DNA from 2 places in the Lactococcus muris genome. Region 2 is predicted to be linked to the other one. Evidence: riboswitches for the same ligand, from Rfam matches in the RefSeq annotation. Region 2 holds a riboswitch; the other holds the start of a gene.
The links. A riboswitch is a leader RNA that binds a small molecule or an ion and turns the genes downstream of it on or off. The one in region 2 is predicted to bind lysine.

Region 1: it holds a riboswitch for lysine, as region 2 does, so the genes downstream of both, ACGHCK_RS05020 (ABC transporter permease subunit) here and ACGHCK_RS08090 (amino acid permease) in region 2, are expected to answer to the same signal.

Annotation. Positions count from the first base shown of each region.
Region 1 is NZ_BAAFQO010000006.1:71,411-81,195, reverse strand. Features, by position in the region: gene murD (UDP-N-acetylmuramoyl-L-alanine--D-glutamate ligase) at 1-798, opposite strand, end outside; gene ACGHCK_RS05025 (amino acid ABC transporter ATP-binding protein) at 923-1,660, opposite strand; gene ACGHCK_RS05020 (ABC transporter permease subunit) at 1,661-3,232, opposite strand; lysine riboswitch at 3,439-3,606, opposite strand; gene ACGHCK_RS05015 (HAMP domain-containing histidine kinase) at 3,749-5,239, opposite strand; gene ACGHCK_RS05010 (response regulator transcription factor) at 5,327-6,022, opposite strand; gene ACGHCK_RS05005 (YceD family protein) at 6,120-6,668, opposite strand; gene ACGHCK_RS05000 (type B 50S ribosomal protein L31) at 6,824-7,066, opposite strand; gene ACGHCK_RS04995 (ISLre2 family transposase) at 7,462-8,784, opposite strand; gene ACGHCK_RS04990 (hypothetical protein) at 9,139-9,447, opposite strand; gene ACGHCK_RS04985 (ParA family protein) at 9,438-9,785, opposite strand, start outside.
Region 2 is NZ_BAAFQO010000012.1:43,741-53,525, forward strand. Features, by position in the region: gene ACGHCK_RS08085 (hypothetical protein) at 1-1,258, shown strand, start outside; gene ACGHCK_RS08090 (amino acid permease) at 1,346-2,809, opposite strand; lysine riboswitch at 2,886-3,073, opposite strand; gene ACGHCK_RS08095 (hypothetical protein) at 3,265-3,477, shown strand; gene rpsF (30S ribosomal protein S6) at 3,862-4,155, shown strand; gene ACGHCK_RS08105 (single-stranded DNA-binding protein) at 4,193-4,684, shown strand; gene rpsR (30S ribosomal protein S18) at 4,820-5,065, shown strand; gene ACGHCK_RS08115 (metallophosphoesterase) at 5,582-6,349, shown strand; partial or broken gene ACGHCK_RS08120 (hypothetical protein) at 6,519-8,149, shown strand; gene ACGHCK_RS08125 (DUF960 domain-containing protein) at 8,217-8,528, opposite strand; gene ACGHCK_RS08130 (MurR/RpiR family transcriptional regulator) at 8,560-9,408, opposite strand; gene recX (recombination regulator RecX) at 9,718-9,785, opposite strand, start outside.

The sequences.
Region 1 (9,785 bases), on a different contig from region 2:
AATAAATTCATCCCGAAAATACAGTTTGCCTTCTAAAGAATAGGCACCATCGACTTGCTGTTCAGTAGCAAAAGCTACGACTTGAGCTGCAGTATGCGCTGCTAAAGCACGGCACTTCTCTTGATTAAAGTTAAGCACCAAGTATTCATCAGCAGTCAAGTTTTCTTGAATGCGCCATTTGGCTGCTTCATAGGCTTCCTGCGAACCATGATAATCTAAATGTGACGAGAAGATATTTGTAATCAGAGCAATCTTTGGCTTAAAGTCAATAGTCCCCATGAGTTGGAAACTTGAAAGCTCCATGACAAGAGTATCTTTTTCAGTAGCTGTAGCAGCCACTTCCGAAGCAGGGAAGCCAATGTTTCCTGCTAATTTTGCTGACCGACCATCAGCATTTAAAATCTCCGCGATGAGTGTCGTTGTCGTTGTTTTTCCATTTGTACCTGTAATACCGATAATGGGAGCCTCAGAGACGAGGTAAGCCAGCTCAACTTCTGTTAGGACAGGAATTTTTTTAGCTAAAGCTCGTTTAACCATTGGATTATCGTAGCGAATGCCTGGGTTTTTTACCATATAAGCAAAACCTTCGTCCAAAAGTTCAAGAGGATGATTCCCACAAATGACTTGGATGCCTTCTTTCAGCAAGGCTTTGGCTGCTGGATTTTCATCAAAAGCTTTTCCATCATTTACAGTAACTAAAGCTCCCAATGAATAAAGCAAGCGTGCAGCAGCTTCTCCAGACCTTGCCAATCCAAGGATAAGCACTTTTTTTTGTTCAAAAGTTGTGATTTTTTTCATTGTCCCTATTCTTTCTACGTCCCTCTATTTTACCGCTATTTGCCCATTTTTTCAATATAGAGTTTACATTACACTGGTGACAATAAAAAAAAGCAGAAAGCATTTTTGCTTTTCTGCTTTTTGTTCAAGTACGTAGGAAACGTGAGAGGAAAGCTTTTGTGCGTTCTTCTTTTGGCGAACCAAAGATTTCTTCAGGACTGCCTTCTTCAGCAATGACTCCCTTATCCATGAAGATTACACGATCACTCACATCACGCGCAAACTCCATCTCATGGGTGACGATAACCATGGTAAGACCTGTTTCAGCTAAACCTTGCATGGTTTGCAAAACTTCGCCAACCATTTCAGGGTCTAGAGCTGATGTCGGTTCATCAAAAAGAATGACATCAGGATTCATTGAAATCGCACGTGCGATAGCAACACGTTGCTTTTGTCCACCTGAGAGTTGTGCAGGTTTAGCATTCGCAAATCTAGCCATCCCCACTTTTTCTAGATTTTCCAAAGCAATCTTTCTTGCTTCCTCTTGGCTTTTTTTCAATACAGTGACCTGCCCAGCCATAACATTTTCAATAACATTCATGTTGTTAAAGAGGTTAAAGCTTTGGAAAACCATGCCCAAATGTGTACGATACTGAGGAATGTCAAAGCCTTTTTCGAGAACATTTTCTCCCTTATAAATGATTTCACCACCGCTAGGCTTTTCTAGTAAATTAATTGAGCGAAGCAGGGTTGACTTACCACTTCCTGATGAACCAATGATAGAAATAACTTCGCCTGTATTAACGGTCAAATGGATGTCTTTTAAGACTTCATTGTCTCCGAATGATTTTTTTAAGTGATTGATTTCTAAAATAGCTGTCATTTAGGCCTCCCCCAATTCTTGGACTTGCATCTGGTTTTGGATTGGAACATAAGCATCTGGCCCATCCATTTTTCTTTCTATAAAACGGAGAATACGTGTTACTGTGAAAGTAAGAACAAAATAAATTGCGCAAATCACAGCAAACGTTTGGAAATACATAAAGTTTTGCTGTGCCACTGTAGTCCCTTGGAAAAAGAGTTCCGTTACTGAAATCACAGACAAGACGGATGTGTCTTTAATGTTAATCACAAACTCATTACCTGTTGCAGGAAGGATATTTCGTAAAACCTGTGGCAAGACAACTTTACGCATTGTTTGCCCGTGTGTCATTCCAAGAGCCTGTGCTGCTTCAAATTGTCCTTTATCTACAGAGAAGATTCCTCCACGAACAATTTCTGACATATAAGCCCCTGTGTTAATCGATACAATAATCAAAGCTGCCACAGTACGGTCCAAGCTAATTCCAAATGCCAGAGCAGAGCCATAATAAAGGACCATTGCTTGAACAATCATCGGTGTCCCACGGAAAATCTCGATATATGCTGAGATAATCCAGCCAAACACTTTATATAAGAAAGCTAAAAACTTATTACTGATTTCAGGAATTGTACGGTATACACCAATAAGAAGCCCTAAAATGGTACCAATAATCGTACTGATAAGTGAGATAAACAATGTCATCCCTGTACCATTAAGGAACTGTTTCCCATTGTCTTTCACAATGCCAATAATCTGGTCATACCAAGTTCCTTGTGTTTTTGCTTCTGGCTGCGCAGCAATCATCTCATCCATCAGCTCTTTTTGATCCTGCACTGAGAAACCTGTTAAAAAGCTATTGATTGCTGCTAAATTAGGGTCATTTTTACGGACACCAACCGCTACTGTCGTATCCTCTGAGTTCGTTACGAAACCTTGACCTTCCCCAAATTCAATCATTTTAAAGTCAGGATTTGCTTTTTCTGCCGTAATCCCCTCAGGTCGCTCTGCAACATAACCATCAATGGCCCCACTCTGCAAGGCAACTCGCATGCTTGAAAAGTCCTTCATGGCTGTTTGTTTATTTACATTCTCGATCTGATCAATCATGTTGTAGTGGAAAGTTCCGAGCTGAGCGGTAATTTTTGCTCCTGAGAAATCAGCCAAACTTGAAGCTTGGGCAAACGCTCCGCCACTTTTTACCATCATAACAAGATTCGACGTATAGTAAGGCTCTGAGAAGTCAATCTGTTCTTTACGCTCTGCTGTAGGAGACATCCCTGCGATAATGGCATCAATTTTTCCTGACTTAAGAGCGGGAAGTAAGCCATCCCAGCTGGACTTTACAATGACCAGCTCTTTATTCAATTTATCCGCAATTTTTTTCGCAACTTGTACATCATAGCCGTTGGCCCATTGTCCATCTACACCCTCGATAGGAACTGCACCGTTGCTTTGGTCATACTGTGTCCAGTTAAAGGGGGCATATGCTGCCTCCATCCCCACACGGAACTCCTCTGCACTAACCTTTGAGTTTCCAATAAATAATACCGTAAACAACGTCAAGGCAATTAATAATAGGTTTTTCCTTTTCATAACACTCTCTCTTTCATATTTTACAAAATCAATATAATGTAAAGATCACGGATAGGCGCTTTGCCTTCTCCCAATGAGACATGCGGGAAATTAACCTAGAAATGCCCCTATCATTGTATTCGAATATACGATGACAGTAGTAATAAACATAAAAAGCAACCTTCACATAAGGAGGTTGCTAAACGTTGAATATGACGCATTTATCAATAACGAATAGCACTCCGCAAAACTGCGACAGTTCAGCAAGTATCCCTTGCTGCCCCAACAAATCTACTTGGACGAGTAGATTCATTTCGGCAATGTCTCCTCCATTTTACTTCAACGCTTGTCCAGCTCAGTAAAACTTCCTATTCATTGCGACCTCTATCATTTTATTTGTATTTTGTACTCTAAATCTTAACCTTTTTTCAGATGAATGTCAACAATTTACTCGAATCATCAAACAAGTCAAATTAATTATAAGGAAATTAAAAAGTCTGTCGACAGCTTCTTTAAGGCATCTACAGACTTTTATGTTTATTTAATTTTTGGAATTTTCAGCGTGAATTTAGAACCTTCACCCAAAACAGAGGTAACACTAATCTCTCCCTCATAGTTTTCCACAAGGCGATTAATAATAGATAGTCCAAGACCTGTACCACCTATATCACGATTTCGGGCTTTATCTGCACGGAAGAAACGCTCGAAAACATGTTTCAGGTCATCTTCACTGATTCCATAACCCCTGTCTTCAACAGTCGTAATAATATAATCTTCGTCTTCTGCAAGATGAAGATTGACTTCTTGGCGATCTTTTGGCGAATATTTTATCGCATTATCGATCAGAATTTTCAAACCTTGCTCATAGTGATTAGGATAAATATGGGCCAAACTGTCCGGACTTAAATCGTTTTTCACAGACATTTTTAAGTCGGGATGAATAAGTAAAAAGTTTTTCATCAGAAAATTCGAAACTTCCGTTGGGTCACAGATTAAGTCCTCATCTTGAAAATCAATGCTCTCCAAACGAGCTAAGGCGAGCATCTCTTCAAGCATTGTCCGCATTGTTTTTACTTCTTCAATACTCGCAATCAGTGATTCGTCAAGTACCTCAGGATCATTTTTCCCCCAACGATTCAACAGGTTCAAATGTCCGTCAAGTACTGCCAGAGGCGTTCTTAACTCATGACTCACGTCAGAAACGAAACGCTTCTGCTGATCCACATAATCGTTGAGTTTTATCATCATGTCATTATATACCGTAGCCAGCTCTTCAATCTCATCCCCCGTTTGAATAAGAACAGGTTTGAAATCCATGCTTAAATTGTTTGCTCTGGTCGTAATAGCATCGTGTAAGCGTTCGAGCGGTTTGATGTAACGACTGGCCATGAAATAACCCACAAACTGAGCGATAAAGAGGGCGATAATTTCCAAAATAATAAGAGCAATAAGAAGTTTCGTACGTACGCTGTAATAATAACTCATATCGTAGAAGGCCTGAACATAACCGATCAATTCCCCTGTCTTGCTCGAAAATACAGGTCGTTCAGCTAAATAGCCAGAATAATCACCAAATGTGCGTATAGCAACACTCGAATCTCCCACATCTTTTCTCAAAGGAAAATTATAGGCCCGTGTAGAGTAGATGAGTTGTTCATTCACATCAAAGACGTAAAAAGACTTTCGCGAACCAATCATGCTCCCTAAAGTTTCAAGTTCATTTTCTCGCCACTGCTTTGAAGCGGTATAGTCTTGTCCATAACCCAAGTAATCAAAGAGGTTTTCCTCTGTAAGCTCATTTTCAGAGCGTGCCAAACGCTGCTCCACGTTATCCAAGGCTTGCAGCATGTCACCTTTTTCAGCATTAATAAAAGTGGTTATTGTGAGTTGATAAATCAGTACTGTAAAAATAGTGAAAGTGATGAAACAGAAAATTGTATTTGCAAAAGCCCAGCGCAGCATGATACTGCGCTTTCGCTCTGGAAGACTTTCTGTTTTCTCTCTTTTCGCATCAAAAAATTTTATCATGTCGCATTTTTCTATTTCTTTTAGATGACATAAAAGGAACAAATCTAGTGACAAAGCCACTAGAAATTTTCTTATTTATTCGCTATGTTATTTACGGTCGCGCATGACGTAGCCCATACCACGGACAGTTTGGATATAGCTTTCACGTCCTTCCACATCAATTTTGTTACGCAAGTAACGAATGTAGACGTCAACGACATTTGTTTCAGTGCCTTCATCATAACCCCAGACTTCTGAAACCAAATATTCACGTGTTACGACATCTCCAACATTTTGCATGAGTGTCAAAAGCAAGTCGTACTCACGGCGGGTAAGGTCAATAACTTTTTTACCACGGTGAACAGTGCGGTTGGTTTTGTCAATGACCAAGTCGCGGAATGAAGTGTTGTCTGCTTTATCTGCAGCTTGGATATGGTCTTCACGGCGGAAGAGTGAACGCACACGTGCTAAAAGTTCTTCAATAGCAAATGGTTTTGTGATATAGTCATCAGCTCCAATATCAAGACCTGCGACACGGTCCATTGTTGAGTCACGCGCAGTCATCATGATAATATGCGTATCTTTTTCACGGCGCAAGCGACGTGCTACCTCAAAACCATCAAGTTCTGGCAGCATTAGGTCAAGCAAAATCAAGTCATAATCTTTTGACATTGCTTCTTCAAGTCCTTTGCGACCATTGTCTTGAACAGCAGTTTGATAGCCTTCATGCTCAAGTTCAAGTGAAACAAATCTCGCAATGTTTTTATCGTCTTCGATAATCAAAATACGTTTAGATGAATTCATAGTTTAGCCTCATTTATATCTTTTTTAATTTTATTTCCTCTATAACAAAATTATAATACAATTGTAATTTTGTTGCAAGTGTTTTATGAGATTTTTCTTAATTCTTTTCTTCCGAGAAAAGACCCGCCAAATCTGCAAAAGGAGATTTATTTTCCTTATCCGCTTCTTCTTCCTTTTGTTTCTGGTAATCCGCTTCAGACAAGACTGTCCAGTTTTTCCCTGACGGTAGTTTCCCGTCCTCCCTCTCATCCTCAGACAGAATCTGCAACGGGATTTCTAAAAGAATATTATCTGCTACAGACTCTGATAAACTGATCCAGTCTTCGTCCAATGTAAAGATCATGTCATCATCTAGTAAATCTTTGTTCTCTTTAAGAAACGCCTCCGTTGTAAATGCTTCACTGACCGAAAGTTCCATCAGATAATCGACGGGTTTCAAACTACGTGAAGAGGGAAGAACCAGTTCCGCTTTAAGCGTATAGTCTAGGTAGTAAATACCTGTATCATAGGAAATTTGTCCTTGAATCTTCACTGGCTTTGCATCAAGAATTTCTTCTGAACGCTGCTTAAGCTCAGCGGTCAAATCAAGTTCTTCCTCGAATTTAATTGTTTTCTTTTTTGATACTTCAAGAATCGACCACTTCATTGTTTTTTTCCTTTATCTTTATTTCAGAATAAAAGAGCATTTCCTTGTCATGCACCTTATCCCTATATCGTGTGATACCTTCCTCTATTATATGATATTTTTTTAATTTTTTATAGTCCTATAAGTAAAAATAAAAAAGCGCCGAAGCACTTTCTTTATTTTCCATATTTTTTGTTGAAACGAGCGATACGTCCGTCTGCCGCTTGGAATTTTTGACGGCCAGTGTAGAATGGGTGTGAGTCAGAAGAGATTTCCACACGAATCAATGGATAAGTGTTCCCGTCTTCCCATTCAATAGTTTCTTTAGAGCCTTTAGTTGAACCGCTCAAGAACTTAAAACCTGTACTTGTATCCATAAATACAACAGGTTGGTAATTAGGATGGATGTCTTTTTTCATTTTGCAAAATTTCCTTTCTGCCTTGGACTGTTTGCCAGACCAAAGTTTGTTAGACCATAATATTCTAACAGAATTGTTCTTGAAATTCAAGCTTTTGCTCAAATGAGTGTGTGTCGTAAATTTCCGTAACTAAAAAAATAATCAAACATTTTTAAGCTAGAATAGAAAAAAGCTGAAGCCTGCCCCCTCGCAATCCTCAGCCTTGATTTTTTACGCATTCTAGTGTAAAATAGTCAAAGTTGATTGAAGCAAGAGCCAATTGCTTTAATCTCCTAGCTCCGAATGGAAGTCGGAGCTTTTTTCTTGATTTATATCACGAATTGATTATACTAAAAAGCACGTTAAAACGCAATCATTTTCAAAAAATGATTGTGTTTTTTATTGGACTTCTTCCTCTAATAATATCTCCGACGTCCTGATTTATTGGCTTGTTTGACCCGCCTTATCTCTGGTGGGATGTAGGACTTTCTTAGAAACTGCTGCACACTCAGTTGCTCAATACTTTTATATTTCGCATACTTTTCTCGCCACTCCCCAAAGAAAAGGTCATAAAGCCGCCCTTCCATTTTATCAATAATCATTCGCCCCATTGTCAATGCCCCTTCCACCGACCAATAACGTCCTTGTTTCTTCATACGATAAGACATTTTTGTGTGGTTACTTTCCATAATACCGAGGACTATGGGTGACAACCCCCGCATTTCTGGGGTTTGAGTATACGAAAAATTCCTTAAGAGTTTCCGTGAAAACTTGGAAAATTTCTCAAGAAATTCTACCTCTTCTTCAGGAATAAGCTGTTCGACTTGAGTAAGAACTTCTCGTGCCTCTCGCTTATTGTGGTCTGTAATCGCTTGAAAAAGAGCCTTCTCAAAAGAGTCAGGAAAAGGCTTCATCATCATTGAAATCTCCTTATTAAGATGATACCTGTCCCAAAAATGTTCATGTTTACATGAAAACGCCTTCGCAATTTCTTCAAATACATAAGGGGTATAACCATGCCCCATGTCTGAATTTGTAATGAGAAGTGTATCTTTCCTTATTTCATAGTGATTATGTAGGTAATCAAGTACTTCCTCTCTCGCTTTTTTATTGCTTGATGACCATATTTCATGCTTATTCACTGTTTTCCCACGCATACCATACTCTTTTTCAATACCCTCATGAATAAGAAAATGGGCAAAATCTGTTTTCTTCTTATCATTCATAAATTCTGGTGTACTGATAATAAGGCCATCTCCTTCAATATAGAGAATATCTATTTCCTTCTTATTCATGAATTCTTCTTCCTCAAAAAAGCGATATTCCTCACGTTCTTTGTACAGCTGAGTAACCATTTTACGCGCCTTATGAACAGCATCTTTACTGATATCCAGATGAAGTAATTCTTTAAAGTGAGCAGCTGCTTTCCTACATGTTAAGTCAACCGCAGTTGAAGCCATTTTATAGAGCAGCCCTTTAGAGTATCTGCTATATGGGAGTAAATCAAGATATTCATCCACAGGGTAACGACGTTTACCGTTTTTGGTATAGCATCTTCTGACAAGAAGTACCTCCCCAAAAGTAAACATCACACGACGTTCTGCCGTTTCTTTATAGGTCCATCCTTCCTTTTCCAACAAAGCTCCTTGCTCACGATCTACACGCCTCATTTCTTTGATAAAACGCTGGACATGCAATTCTTGCATCTCTAATTCATAAGCTTCTTCACTAAACAGCACCATTGTTCTCGTTTCTAAACATAGTACTTTCCATTATAAGGGGGAGAACTTTTTCTATCAAGAATTTTTTTGTTCTCTTAAAATTTTTCTTTTTTTATTCTTTTCTTTCATATTTAGTAAATAAAGTGTTTCGTTAATAGAGTATTTCGTACATGCTATTCTGGAACAGTACCATTAGTATTGTTCCATTTGAATTGTTTTATTCGTATTGTTTAAATTCAACAATGCGACAAAGCGCATGGTTAAGCAATTGTTGTTTTTCGACAATACCAAATGTACAAAAAATACCGACTGTTTTTCCACAGACGATATTATTCAATTTGTATCAATATAACAAAACTTACTTCCCAATTCTCATAAAAAATCAAAAATATCTGTTTGTTTTGAATTAAATTCTGGATCACTTGCGGCTTTATACGCACGCAAAATCAATTTGCCTAAAACTTCAGAATCACTCTTTTCACCAAGCAAATCGGTCAACTCTGTCAATGCTTGACGTTCATTATAGCGTAAAGAGAAATTATAACGTTTCTTTTGGGAACGAGTTTTTCGTTTATTCTGAGAGGAATATGCAATAACCACGCGTTTCATTCCTTCTTGTTTTCCTGCTTCTTTTCGAGTTGCACGAATCGATTCTGCACGACGTTTATCTCCTAATGCCATGTCAACACCTCAATTTTCTTATCTATTTCAGTCATCACTTCTTCAAGTTGCTGTTTAAAGGTTTGGTTTGTTTCGACTTTCAGAATAGCTTCTTTTTCCAGTTGTGTCCAAATAGATTGCTTTTCATCGGAAAAAGCTTGTGCAAACAGTTCTTTATGGGGAATGTAACCAACAAATCGCTCATCTTCAGAAATAAGAGCTATCAACTGTTTAGAGAGTCTGGTATAATACTTCCCAACCTTTTCAATATTCGTTCCCATCAGAACCAGTTCACAAGTCACTCGTTCTTCTTGGTGTCGTTTATCATAGGTGTCTGTTTTTAGATCTATGAGAGCCTG
Region 2 (9,785 bases):
AAATGCTTTCGACCAGTATGCCAACCTCATCTTTGGTTGGGAACGTTCCGGTCAAGATGCTCCATGGTATATGCCCACCTTCAACCATGACAACCTCGACCAGAGAACAGCAGCGGCAGGTCATGCGCGGGACTGGATCGAAGGGAACGGTGCTACAGATGCGGTCACAGATGGCGCAACACACCCGGGTGATGGAACAGATGCCTACTGGTCAGCAGGTGAAGACTTTGACAACAGTGGTCCAATCTGGCCGGGGGAAGAAGTGACCAACCAAACAGCCCAAAACCTTCCCCAAGACCGTGCCCCAATGACCATGAACCAGTGGAGTAACCTGCCTAACGAAGACAAGATAGGCAACTTCTGGGTGGTTGACTCGAACACGGGATGGGCTTACTGGGCCAACCGACTGGACCGGGAACAAGCCACCTCTTACCTGCTTGATGCAGCGGAGATGACGGCTGCCATTGAGGACAAGGTCTTTAACGGCTTTTACTACTATGGCATTCATGTCGAGAGCGGACTGGTGAGTCCTGACCAGCATGAGGAGTTCCTCAATGACGGGGAGCAACACCATGCGGAGCTGGAAGACCTTCTCCAAGGTATCCAGAACGGAGTGATGTACGATGACGGACAGAACCCATTGCCTAACGAAGACAGTGCACCAGATGCTTTTGACTTCTCAACCATGCGTCCGGGCCGTATCTTTACCATGGCAGGTGAGCAGTACCGTTACCTTGAAAACATGGGTTCTGGCAACCATATGATTATCCGGAATAATGTGATTACCGAGATTTCATTTGTACAGCAAGAAGAGGAACTGGATTCTTGGTATGACTCTCTTCATTCAGAAGTGAGAGCCAGAGTTCAGCCTGTAGCTAATAACTTCATAACGGGAAGTGTTCCAGATGATGTTGTTACATTTGATGGTGGTGTGCGATGGATTCCCAATAATCTAGAAGGTGAGGTTGCGGCAGATGTGACAACAATTGTCCAAGGAGCAGGTGGTAGTCCACGTGCGTTTGCACTTTCCTTAGCTGATGTTACACGCCTATCTGGACTTGGACAAGCATTTCCTAACTCCTTGGGACGTACGGCGACGAACAGTAACTCGTGGTGGTTACGGACACCTGGGGCTCCCGGATTTGCTTGGCATGTGAATTTCCAGAGACCAGGACAGTTGTTCGCTAGTAATAATGTATCATTTACCCACCCTGTGCGTGGTATTCGCCCTGCTATAATTATCAATCAATCCAACTAAAGCAGTCAAACTCCAAAACAAAAATCACTCAATAAGGCATCCTTATAAGCCAAGTATTGAGTGATTTTTAGGGTTTTATCTGAGTTTTTAATCAATATCGCGACTCAGGTCAACTTCTTCAAGGGGGATGAGCTTCGTCTTCTTAACAATTTTATAAGAAAAATATAAAACAAGGAAAAGTGGCAGCGCCAAGTAAGTGGTAACAATGTTTTGCACGCTCATCGTGACAGTGGTGATTTGACCGATAACGATGATGATTGAGAGGATTAAGGCAATAATTGGGCCGATGGGGAACCATTTGGCATGATAACCCAACTCAGAAAGATGATGTCCTTGCTTAATAAAAGCACGGCGGAAGCGAAAATGGCAAATCGCAATACCAATCCAAGCCAGAAAGCCAGATAAACCAGAGGCGGCTACGAGGTAGAAGTAAATTTCTGTTCCGAAGATACTGGTCAAGAAAGCTAAAAGACCAATGGCTACAGTGGCTAGGATAGCAAAGATGGGAACACCAGTGCTTGTGTTTGTCTTTGCAAAAATCTTTGGTGCATGTCCTTCCTTAGCCATACCGAAAAGCATACGAGAAGCAGCGTAGAGCCAAGAGTTAGCAGAAGAAATAACAGATGTTAAAATGACAGCATTCATAACAGAAGCGGCAGCAGCTAAACCAGCACGCTCACACACTAGAGTAAACGGAGAAACGGTAATGTCGTTTTGAGCAGCAGCACGGAGAAGACTAGGGTCTTTATAATAGACTAAAGCTCCAACGACAAAGATAGATAGGAAGTAGAAAATGAGGATACGCCAGAAAACTTGTTTGATTGCTGAAGGTACATTTTTTTCAGGATTTTCAGATTCACCAGCTGCAATACCAACGATTTCGGTACCTTGGAAAGAGAAACCTGCAATCATGAAGACGGCAATCATTCCTCCGATACCGCCAACAAACCCGTGATTTCCTCCAGCAGAAAGGTTACGTGCCACATCGGGTTTATAACTCATAATCCCGAAAATTGTTGCGAGACCAATCACGATAAAGGCAATAACGGCAACAACTTTAACCGTAGCCATCCAAAACTCTGCTTCACCGTAAGCCTTGGCAGAAATCAAGTTGACCAATAGGATAAGACCAATAACTATGGTAGACCAAATCCATGTAGGGACATGTGGCAACCAGAATTGCATAATTACACCGACTGTAGCAGCCTCAACAGCCACAGTGATTGCTGAGTTGAACCAGTAGTTCCAGCCCATGGCAAAGCCGAAAGCCTCATCAACATAACGGTCAGCAAAGGAAGCAAAGGAACCAGATAGTGGCAAGTAAGAAGCCATTTCACCGAGAGAAGTCATCAAGAAGAAAACCATGAGACCTATAGCTCCATAAGCAACAAGGGCGCCAAAAGGACCAGCTTGAGATATTGTGGCTCCTGAAGCAACAAATAACCCCGTACCGATAGTTCCCCCTAAAGCAATCATGGTTAAGTGGCGATGTTTGAGCCCCCGTTTTACTTGTGTGGTTGTCGTGGGTCCGTTGTTTGCAGTATTATCCATTACTTCTCTCCTAAATTTATGAATATTAATACAAAAAAGCAATCCCGAGGGATCACTAAACGTCAGAAAGGATTTTTATCCGAATAGCGCATCGTGTCTATACTAAGAGTCTAGCTAGACTACGACAGTTTAACAAGTATTTCTCGTTAAACCAAGAAAAGGTATTGAGTTTAACTTTTCTTTCGGCAACCGCTCCTGGGTCAAACATCCTAGCTTACTCAAGCTCCGTTCGACTTATTATTGGCTGCGACCTCTATCGTTTATTAAGTATTTATGAATATTTTAGATTAATTTGAGAGGCTTGTCAAGGATAAAGCTGAAAAAAGTGTATAATTATGCAACTTTGCTTGTTGGTTATAAATAATGCGAAGTGTTTGTTTTAGAAACTAAAAAGAGTTATAATAGAAGGTAGATGAGCACGCTTTCATCTGAATTATATCGGGAGGTGGTTTGTTATGGCATTTACCCCAAAATATGTATCTCCAACTTACGCAGGAGAAAAAATTGTACGCGTAACACGCAGCCAAGAAGGAGAAGTAACACACTTATTCCAACGCTTTGATAACCAATGCAAACTGCATTTTATTGTGAAAAAACTTGGCTACTATCAGTCGAAAGAAGGTGAGTACCGCTACATTCCAGCTAATGTGCTCGATGTTGTAGCTTGATAAATAAAGAAAGGTGAAAAATCTTCTGCATGTGCAGAGGGTTGTTTTCTTTTGGTTTCGTTTTAAGATTTCTACGAGAAGGGACACGGAAGTTTCACAAGCTCTGAGAAATTCCCCCTTTTCTTGAATAACTTTTACACTTGAAAGAGTAAAATACCTTCGAAGCGGCTCTTTTTAAGAAAAATGTGCGTACACTACAAGTGCTTCTAAATCAGTGTTTCGAGATAGTTATTATAGTTTTTTAATAAGCCGTGAAATTTCTGTGATAGGAGTGGGGCAGCTTGCAAAAAAACTGCTAATCTGATAGAATATATACTTGTGAGTAAAACTCATAACTTACACAGGCTCCAACCTGTGTCATTAGTCCAAAAGGAGGAAAAATCAATGACAAAATACGAAATTCTTTATATTATTCGTCCGAACATTGAAGAAGAAGCAAAGAAAGCTCTCGTTGAACGTTTCGATAATATCTTGACTGACAACGGTGCTGTGAATCTTGAGTCTAAAGACTGGGAAACACGTAAACTCGCTTACGAAATTCAAGATTTCCGTGAAGGTATCTACCACATCGTAACTCTTGAAGCGTCTACTGATTCAGCGGCTTTGAGCGAATTTGACCGTCTTGCTAAGATTAACGGCGATATTCTTCGTCATATGATCACTAAAGTAGAAGCTTAATTCTGGTTTAGCTGGACAAAATTAAAGGAGAGACATCATGATTAATAATGTTGTTTTGGTTGGACGCCTTGTGCGTGACCCTGAACTACGTTACACACCGCAAAATACTGCGGTTGCTACATTTACGCTTGCTGTTAACCGCCGTTTTAAAAATGCGCAAGGCGAACGTGAAGCTGATTTCATCAACTGTGTCATCTGGCGTCAATTTGCTGAGAACTTGGCAAATTGGGCGAAAAAGGGTGCCTTAATTGGTGTGACAGGTAGCATTCAAGTGCGGAATTATGAGAACAAAGAAGGTCAACGTGTTTACGTGACTGAGGTATTGGCGGATAACTTCCAAATGCTTGAAAGTCGTGCCGTGCGTGAAGGTGGAAGTGGTTCATACAGTGCACCACAACAGCAACAACCGCAAAACAGTACATTTGCTGGAACGAGCACAGCAAGTACTGCGACACCTGATTTTGGTCGTGATGCTGATCCTTTTGGTGGCTCACCGATGGAAATTTCTGATGATGATCTTCCATTTTAATAGTCTGTTGCAGAGGGAGTTAAGGCTCTTCTTTCCAACACGAGTGGGCTGCTAAGCCTCTTATTAGTTTCACAGAACGCTGATAGTACTTTTCTGTGAAACATCATAAAATAATAATATAAGGAGAAACACACTATGGCTTTTCAAAAACGTGGTGGCTTCAAACGCCGTAAAAAAGTTGACTTTATCGCAGCTAACAAAATCGAAGTTGTTGATTACAAAGACACTGAACTATTGAAACGTTTTATCTCAGAACGTGGTAAAATCTTGCCACGTCGCGTAACTGGTACTTCAGCTAAAAACCAACGTAAAGTGGTTACAGCTATCAAACGCGCACGTGTTATGGCTCTTTTGCCATTCGTAGCTTCTGACGAAAACTAAAGATATAAAAAAAGATACCAGAGGGTGTCTTTTTTCGTACTCTAACTTTGATTTTTTGAGTACCATCCCGTATATTATAACGGTTAAGCTCCTCGCTTCCAAAACTTATGTAAGGGTGACTCCACTCAGTCTTGTTTGACTTTATGTTATACTAGAAATGAAAGAAGCCTTTTTGCAAGACGGCTATATGGTTAAGCTGCCAAAGGAATTGCAAAAATTAGCTTTAGTTACAAGTTGAGCTCTTGGGATGAGTAAATAAATATCTGATACAGAAGCATTTCTAAAAAATATTGAATGAGAGTGCGAAGGATTTATACAGTGTGCCAAAGATGTAGCTCCTTTAAAAAACGGTCTTCCCTGCTGAAGAAGAGGTGAGACAAAAGAGAGTTTGAAAAGCACATGATTGGTTGGGCATTAGAAGAATGTTATATATGACTGAACCAGAGCAAGGTTTCCGCGTAATCTCGCAGACCTACAAATGATTAGGAAAAAAGAGAAGTTAAGAAATTAAAAGCAATGATATGGATTATAATTCTACTTTTTAGTTTCCTGTTTTATGGGATTTTGCTTGAACCACACTTTATGCGTGTACGGGAAGTGAAAATCTCAGATAGGAAAGGATTAAAAGTTGCACATTTTACAGATACGCATTTTAACTGGCACACCCGGCCATACCGATTTTATAAATTTTCGAAGCATATAAAGCAGAATCAGCCTGACTTGATTTTGTTTACAGGTGACTTATTTGACAAGGTAAGCTGGGCTCAAAAGCACGAGAGAAATAAAGTTAAAGAAATTCTGGCGGATTTAGATGCTCCTTTGGGGAAATTTGCTATTTTGGGCAATCATGATTTTTCGGAGGAGGGACATCCTAACTACATAAGAAGCTTTCTGGAAGAGTCAGGATTCACAGTACTTACAAATCAGTCTGTACGGGCAGGAGATGTATCATTGACGGGGCTTGCTGACTTGCGCGAAGGTCAGCCAAATTTTGGGATGTTACCTGAGCAAGCGGAGTTTTCCCTTTTAATGATTCATGAGCCGGATACGATTTTACAGGTTGAACATCCGGAACAGTATGATTTGGTAGTTGCAGGGCACAGCCACGGTGGTCAAATCCGTCTTGGAAATTTTCGTTTGCGTAATGATGGCTCTAAAGCTTATGACTCTGGTTTATATGACTTAGGGGGAAACACGAAACTCTTTGTCAATGCAGGAATAGGCTTGACTTTTTTACCTATAAGGTTTGGTGTACCTCCAGAGATAGTGTATTATGAGATTTAAGAAAAAACGTCCAAAGGTGCAGTATATACACCGCATGGGCGTTTTTCTCATCAAACACTCATTTCATTTGACCTTTTTTTTATACTATAGACTCAGAAAGTAAACGTAACATTAGAAATGTATATGTAATGAAAAATCTAAACCACACGTTACGTCAAAGGAGGAGTTTATGACACCAGAAAAGAAAAACCAGCGGCGGCTGCGCAACCTCGCGCTCCTGTCCCTCTTATTGCTCTTGGTAGGCGGCACCTTCGCCTTCCAAGCCTTCAACCAGCGGGCCATCAATGACCGCATCCGAGAAAACATCCCCGGAGGCCGCGTCCACGACTACTACAACCGTGACACCGAAAACAAGGACGTCTTCGTGGAGAACTATGGCAATGTGCCCCTCATGGCCCGTATCCGCCTCTCCGAGTTCATGGAGAAACGCTCAGCAGGAGACACAGACTTCACCCCTATAGTGAACGGCACCATCCGTGACCAAGTGGACACTTGGACGGTCATGCGTCCCTCAGAGACTAATCTCAACACCCGTGTAGATGACTCGGCAGCCTTCAACACCTACGCCAACCTGACCTTTGGTTGGAGCCGCTCAGGTCAAGATGCCCCATGGTTCATGCCGACCTTCAACCGGGACAACCAAGACCTGATGACCGCCTCTGCAGGACATGCCCGTGACTGGGTCATAAGCACAGCCACAGACGGGGTAACAGATGGCGCCACTCACCCCGGAGATGGTACAGATGCCTACTGGTCCTCTGGCGACAGCTTTAACAATAGCGGTCCAGTTTGGCCGGGAGAAGAAGTCACCCATGATGCAGCCCAAAACCTGCAACAAGACCGTGCCCCGATGACCATCAGCCAGTGGGCAGCCTTGCCTAATAACCTGAAAGTCGGAAACTTCTGGGTCATCGACCACCAAACAGGCTGGGCTTACTGGGCCAACCAACTTCAAGCAGGAGAGACCACTTCTTACCTCTTGGATGCAGCAGAGATGACCGCAGCAGCGAATGCTATCCCGGGAGAATATTACTACGGTATCCATGTGGACGGGCAACTGATCAGTCCTGACCGTATCAATGACTTCTTGGCTGCAGATGGAAGCTTTACGCACCATGATGACTTGTCTGACTTCTTGACAGCTGTACAGACTGGTTCCATTGATAACAACTGGGGAACCCGGGACCAGATGACAATGTCCAACCCGACCAAATCAACTTTAGTATTATGGCACCGGGGACGATATTCACTATGGCTAATGAGCAGTATCGTTATTTGGAGAATATGGGGAACCGTAACCATATGATTATCCGTAATCATGTTACCCCAGCTCTTTCATTCAATGCTCAGAATGCTTATTTGGACAGCTGGTACACGGGAGAGCTTGCCTCAGAGGTTCGAGCTATGGTTCAGCCAGTGAGAGAAAATTTTGTGACAGGAAATGTTGAAAATGCCTCCATCACTTGGTCAGAAGCATGGCGCTGGCTACCTGATAATATAGATGACTTCCCTGAAGTTGCGGCAGATGTTACCCAGGTCGATGCCAGTGGGACAAGACGTGCTTTTGCCCTCTCTTTAGCAGACGTCGCTCGCTTATCAGGGCCAGGTAGAGCCTTCCCTAGCCGGACTTCGCGTGAAGCCCCTAATTTTATGTGGTGGTGGACACGTACTCCTGCAGTTCTGGGAGAAAGTGCGTGGGATGTAAATAGAGTAGAGATGTCCGGAATGCTATCCAACCGTGCTGCAAACAATGTTTCTGCTGTTGGTGGTGTGCGTCCAGCTCTAATCATTCGTCAATAAAATAAAAACATTCAAGAAGCAGTGCTAGCTCTTGAATGTTTTTCGTTTGTATTTTCATATTCGGTGCTCATTGGCGCTCTCCTGAAGAAATAATGGTTTCTTTGCCATTATTGTCGACAGCGTGAAAATGGCGCGGCCAAGAGGGATTGAAAGGATAGCGGAAATCAACAGTAATCGTCAAAGGGTTCTTTGGCTGCGAAAATTTTACAGAAAGTAAACCGTTTTGGTTCAACAATTCAAAATTGATAAGAGGCTCAAGGGCAATAACACCTTTGAGCTGATTGTCAATGATGAACCAAAAACTGTCAATGATTTCGCCAGGGATACTTGATACAGTACCATAGCTTGCATAGCGTCCTTTTGTTTCAGTAAATGCCATTTTGGTCCTCCTAGAACATTAACTTGATAAATTAATTTAAGCGGGTTTGACTAATAACTTCCCGAATGTTTTCCAAAGAGTGCTCAATTGTGTCTTGGCTCCTCATGCCATACATCAAAAAGATAGCATCAAGAAGACTGATTTGGGAAACAGTTGAAGCAACAGCTTCTGGTCGGAAAGAAATCTCCTCAGCTATTGAAATGAGGGATAAGTCACTTTTTTTCACCAATGCTGAGTGAGCAAATGATGTTATTGCAATTACAGGAACTTGATTATTTTTCAATATATCAACAATCTTGAGTGTGTCCTTGTTTTTTCCAGTATGTGAAATAACAAAGGCACAGTCATTTTTCGTTAACTTGGAAGCCAACATTTGCTGGTAGTGGAAGTCTTGGTGATAGACAGTTTGTAGAGGCATACGTAAAAACTTATGATAAGCAATCAAAGCCACGGCATTGGAACCTCCCACGCCAAAAAAACCACACGTCTTTGCAGAAAGGAGAACATTCATTATCTCATCTAGCGTGTTGCTATCTATGAGCTGCAGTGTCGCATTTAATGACAAAGTGTTGCTTGTAAAGTTTTTTGTCAGGATATCTTTATAGCTATCCCTAGGCGACAGCTCGCTGAAGAAATTATCTGATTTGAATTTTTCGGTGCTGTGGATAGCTAGCTTTAAATCTTGAAAAGAATCAAAGCCAATCTTTTTTGCAAAGCGTGAAATGGTTGCTGTAGATACCTGAACATTTTTGGCAAAGTCTTGGATAGACAAGTGTGCAGCACTATCCATGTTCTTGATCAAGTAATTTGAAATTGCTTGGTCAGACTTGCTAAGATTGTCGTAATAAGAGTTGATACGTGTGATTAAAGAGTGTGTCATATGCTTTCCAGTCCTAGCCTTATTATATCATACACCTTATTGGAAGCGATAGGAGAGGGGCTAAAAAGTGGTTAAATTGAGATGACTTACTCTAAAAATAGTCACGAAACGCTATCTAGCCGTAATGTGTGAAGTAAAAGAAAAAGTAAAGAGGAGCTATACTAAATATATAGCAGCAGTGACTGATTCTTGGGTCTGGAGGTTAATGAGTGGCAAGGTTTGTCGGTTGGTGTCGCTTATGTCATTTGAGGTCGGCATTGTTAATGCTTCTATGGGAAGGAGGGAGACCGTTTGAGCAACCCGCTCCCCTTATTCCTCTTCAAAATCATAATCACGAATAGCGCTTGAGATAGAACCAAAGTCAAAGCCTTTGCGTG